2 regions of the Streptomyces yaizuensis genome follow, and region 2 is predicted to be linked to the other one. Evidence: riboswitches for the same ligand, from Rfam matches in the RefSeq annotation. Region 2 holds a riboswitch; the other holds the start of a gene.
What was found. Region 2 has a riboswitch for S-adenosylmethionine ahead of SYYSPA8_RS07610 (aminotransferase class V-fold PLP-dependent enzyme). Riboswitches for the same ligand answer to the same signal wherever they lie in the genome.
Positions count from the first base shown of each region.

Region 1: linked by a shared signal. The riboswitch ahead of thrC (threonine synthase) and the one ahead of SYYSPA8_RS07610 (aminotransferase class V-fold PLP-dependent enzyme) in region 2 are both predicted to bind S-adenosylmethionine.

Region 1 is NZ_BSBI01000010.1:17,913-20,085, forward strand. It holds gene thrC (threonine synthase) at 1-809, opposite strand, end outside; SAM riboswitch class I at 827-974, opposite strand; gene SYYSPA8_RS22800 (glucosyl-3-phosphoglycerate synthase) at 1,156-2,094, shown strand.
Region 2 is NZ_BSBI01000002.1:869,849-872,021, reverse strand. It holds gene SYYSPA8_RS07610 (aminotransferase class V-fold PLP-dependent enzyme) at 1-1,008, opposite strand, end outside; SAM riboswitch class IV at 1,264-1,381, opposite strand; gene trpD (anthranilate phosphoribosyltransferase) at 1,700-2,173, opposite strand, start outside.

The DNA.
Region 1 (2,173 bases), on a different contig from region 2:
TTCGTGAGCTGGGAGCCCGAGGCGATCGGGATGACGATCTGGTCGGGCAGCCGCCAGCCGAGCTGCTCGCAGATCTCGTACGCGAGGGTCTTTGAACCCTCGCCGTAGTACGGCCGCAGATTGACGTTGACGAAGCCCCAGCCCTCGCCGAGCGGGTCGCCGATCAGCTCCGAGCAGAAGCGGTTCACATCGTCGTAGGTGCCCTCGATGCCGACCAGTTCGCCGCCGTACACCGCGGCCATGACGACCTTGCCCTGCTCCAGGTCGTGCGGGATGAAGACGCAGGAGCGGAAGCCGGCGCGGGCCGCCGCGGCGCCGACCGCGCCCGCGAGGTTGCCGGTGGAGGAGCAGGAGAGGGTGGTGAAGCCGAAGGCGCGGGCGGCCTCGACGGCGATGGCGACGACCCGGTCCTTGAAGGAGTGGGTCGGGTTGCCGGAGTCGTCCTTGACGTAGAGACCGCCGGTGACGCCCAGCTCACGGGCGAGGTTGTCGGCCTTGACCAGCTGGGTGAGGCCCGGGTTCAGGCTGGGCTTGCCCGCGACGTCCGCGGGGACGGGCAGCAGCGGGGCGTACCGCCAGATGTTCTGCGGCCCGGCCTCGATCTGCCCGCGCAGCTCCTCGGGGGCGGTGTCGGGCAGGTCGTAGGCGACTTCCAGCGGTCCGAAGCACTCGGCACAGGCGAAGATCGGTCCGAGCGGGAAGCGCTGTCCGCATTCGCGACAGGACAGGGCGGCGGCGGGTCCCAGATCGGGAGCGGCGGCGGGGGTGTCGGTGTCGGCGGTGGTGCTTGCGACGGTCTGCACAGCCATGGAGGCGAGGCCCTTTCTCCTCATCTTTCCCATGGCGCGTTTCGCCATGAGACGGATTTGGCACCTTCCCGAGCCGGGAGCCTCGCTGCGCTGTACGCGACGAGACCGGCTGGAGGGTTGCCGGGGCTTCAACGGGCCGTTTCCCTCTGCCCCTCTGGATGAGCGGTATTCGATTGTTGAACGGTTGAACGGTTGAACGGTTGGACGCGTTCGGCGGAGCGAACGAAGGCGGGCCCGACGTGCGCCGGGCCTTCGCGTTGTTCAAGACTGTAACGGAAGGTCCGGAGGGTTGAGATAGTCGTCCGAACCGCGAGATGCGTCACAGGCAGTGGGGAGATGGGCGAACGTGCTCGATGAAGTGGAGCGCTGGCTGGCCGGGCGTTCCTGGTCGGCGGCCGATCGCCCGCTGTCGAGGATCATGGCCGCGAAGCGCTCGGCCACCGTCAGCGTGGTGCTGCCCGCGCTCAACGAGGAAGCGACGGTCGGCGCGATCGTCACCGTGATCAGACGCGAACTGATGGAACGCGTTCCGCTCGTGGACGAGCTGGTGGTGATCGATTCGGGCTCCACCGACCGCACCGCCGAGGTCGCGGAGGCGGCGGGTGCGCGGGTGGTCCACCGGGACGACGTCCTGCCCCGGATACCGGCGCTGCCCGGCAAGGGGGAGGTGCTCTGGCGGTCACTCATGGTGACCAGCGGGGACATCGTCTGCTTCGTCGACGCCGACCTGGAACGGTTCTCCGCCGACTTCGTCTCGGGGATCGTCGGGCCGCTGCTCACCGACCCGGGGGTGAGCCTGGTGAAGGCCGTCTACGACCGTCCGCTCGCCGGGGCCCCCGGCCAGGGCGGCCGCGTCACCGAGCTGGTGGCCCGCCCGCTGCTCAATCTGCACTGGCCCCTGCTGGCCGGCTTCGTCCAGCCGCTGGGCGGCGAGTACGCGGCCCGGCGCTCGCTCCTGGAGCGGCTGCCCTTCCCGGTCGGGTACGGGGTGGAGCTGGGGCTGCTGGTGGACGCCCTGCACACGGTGGGCCTGGACGCCCTCGCCCAGGTCGACGTGGGTTCGCGGATCCACCGCCACCAGGACGGACAGGCGCTCGGGCGGATGGCGGCGGCGATCTACCGCACCGCCCAGCTGCGGCTGAAGCCCGGCCATCTGGTGCGGCCCGCGCTCACCCAGTTCGAGCGGGGCGCGGACGGCTTTGTCCCCCGTACCCATGCCGTGGACACGGAGGAGCGGCCGCCGATGCGGGAGATCCGGGAGTACGCGGCGCGTCGCGCGGCCTGAACACCGACGGCTCGGTGAATATCCCTTTTATGGGACTTATCAGGGTGTACGGGGCTTATCTCTGGTTCCTCGGCGGTCT
Region 2 (2,173 bases):
GACCTCGGCGAGGCCGGCCCGGACGGTGGCGACGAGGTGCTGTTCGCGGGCGACGAGGGAGTCGAAGCCGGCCTCGGTGAGGGCCTTGCAGGCGGCGGCGATGGCGTAGCCGCCGATGACGTTGGGGGAGCCGGCCTCGTGGCGGGCGGCGGTGGTGTGCCACTCGACCTCGACGCCGCCGTCGGCCCGCCGGGCGACCGTACGGGAGGCGCCGCCGCCCGCGAGGTAGGGCTCGGCGTCCTTGAGCCAGTCGGCGCGGCCGGCGAGCACACCGGAGCCGAAGGGCGCGTACAGCTTGTGCCCGGAGAAGGCGACCCAGTCGACGTCGAGGTCGCGGACGGAGACCGGGTGGTGGGGGGCGAGCTGGGCGGCGTCCAGCACGATCCGGGCGCCGTGCGCGTGGGCGGCGGCGGCCAGTTCCCGCACCGGCCACAGCTCGCCGGTCACATTGGACGCGCCCGTCACACAGACCAGGGCGGGGCCATACGGGTCGCGGTCGGCGAGGGCGCGCTCCAGCGTTGCGACGGCCTGCTCCGGGGTGCGGGGCGCGTTGAGGTAGGTCACCCGGGCGTCGCTCCAGGGCAGCAGCGAGGCGTGGTGCTCGGTCTCGAAGACGAAGACCTGGCAGTCGGCGGGGAGCGCGGACGCGAGCAGGTTCAGCGAGTCGGTGGTGGAGCGGGTGAAGACGACCTGGTCGTCGTCGCGGCAGTCGAGGAACGCGGCGATGGTGGCGCGGCTGTTCTCGAAGAGGTCGGTGGAGAGCTGGGAGAGGTAGCCGGCGCCCCGGTGGACGCTGCCGTAGTACGGGGCGTACGCGGCGACGTCGTCCCAGACCCGCTGGAGCGCGGGGGCGCTGGCGGCGTAGTCGAGGGCGGCGTAGGTGACCTCGCCGCCGGTGACGAGCGGGACGGTGACATCGCGGCCGAGGACGGGGAGCGGGGCGCCCACGGCGGCGGCGAAGTCAGGGGCGGTGACGGTGGCGGCGGCGGTGTTCGGGCATGCGGACATGGCGGAGTCTCCCGGGTGTGACAGGGCGAAGTGGCGTCGTGGACCCGTACGGGAGCGCGGCGCGGCCCGGTCACTGCCGGGGTGGGCGCGGGGCACTCAAGGGGTACGGGGATGCCCCGGGCGCGCGGCTGTGCCGCGGTGCGGGGGTGCACGAAGAAGTGCGGAAGGGTACGAAGAAGGGGCGGTGTTCGCCCTAACGCATTCGCTTGCTCACGAGACTGCTCCCTTGAGGACCAGGACCCCAGGGTTCGCAGGGGTCCGCGCTTGCCGCGGGCCTCGCTGCCCACGGCCTGGTCTTCACCCGGGGCACCCCGCCACGGACGGAGGGTTGCCGGACAGCGGGCCGGGGCCGTAGTCGCTGTCGCTCATGACCTGCGGAGACCGTATGCCAGTGGATCAGCCGCGCGCAACCCCGTCCCGTATCCCGGACCGGTGGGAGGGGGTCCGGGGGGACGGGGGCACGGCGGCGGGCCGGTCAGCGCCGGGTGCGGGGGCGCAGCTTCAGGAACTCGACGGCCGCGCGGGCCTCACGCAGGACCCATCCGCCCGCCGTCATCACCGCTTGTCCCAACGCTTCCATCGCGCCTGTCCCTTTCGTTTCACCGTTACTGCCCGGTAGGACGCAGGGACGGGCCGGAGGGTTGCACGGGACCGGAAGCTCGTACTCCGGTCCCGTAGGGGCGCAGGGGCCTCAGGCGTTGGTCGCCGCGACCCAGCGGGCCAGGACGTCCCGGGCCGCGCCGGAGTCGATGGACTCGGCCGCGCGGGCGATACCGGCGGCGATCTGCTCGGTGAGGGGCGCGTCGCTCGGGTCCAGGGCCACCAGCGCCGCGGCCGAGTTCAGCAGGACGGCGTCCCGCACCGGACCGGTGCCGCCCGCGAGGATCCGGCGCGCGACATCGGCGTTGTAGGAGGCGTCGGCGCCCCGCAGCGCCTCCACGGGCACCAGGGGGATCCCGACGTCCCGGGGGTCGAAGGACTCCTCGCGCACGGCGCCGTCGCGGACCCTCCAGACCCGGGAGGTCGCCGTCGTCGTCAGCTCGTCGAGACCGTCGTCGCCCCGGAAGATCAGCGCGGAGGAGCCGCGCTCCGCGAGCACGCCCGCCATGATGGGCGCCATCCGGGCGTCGGCCACGCCGGTCGCCTGCGCGCGGACCCTGGCCGG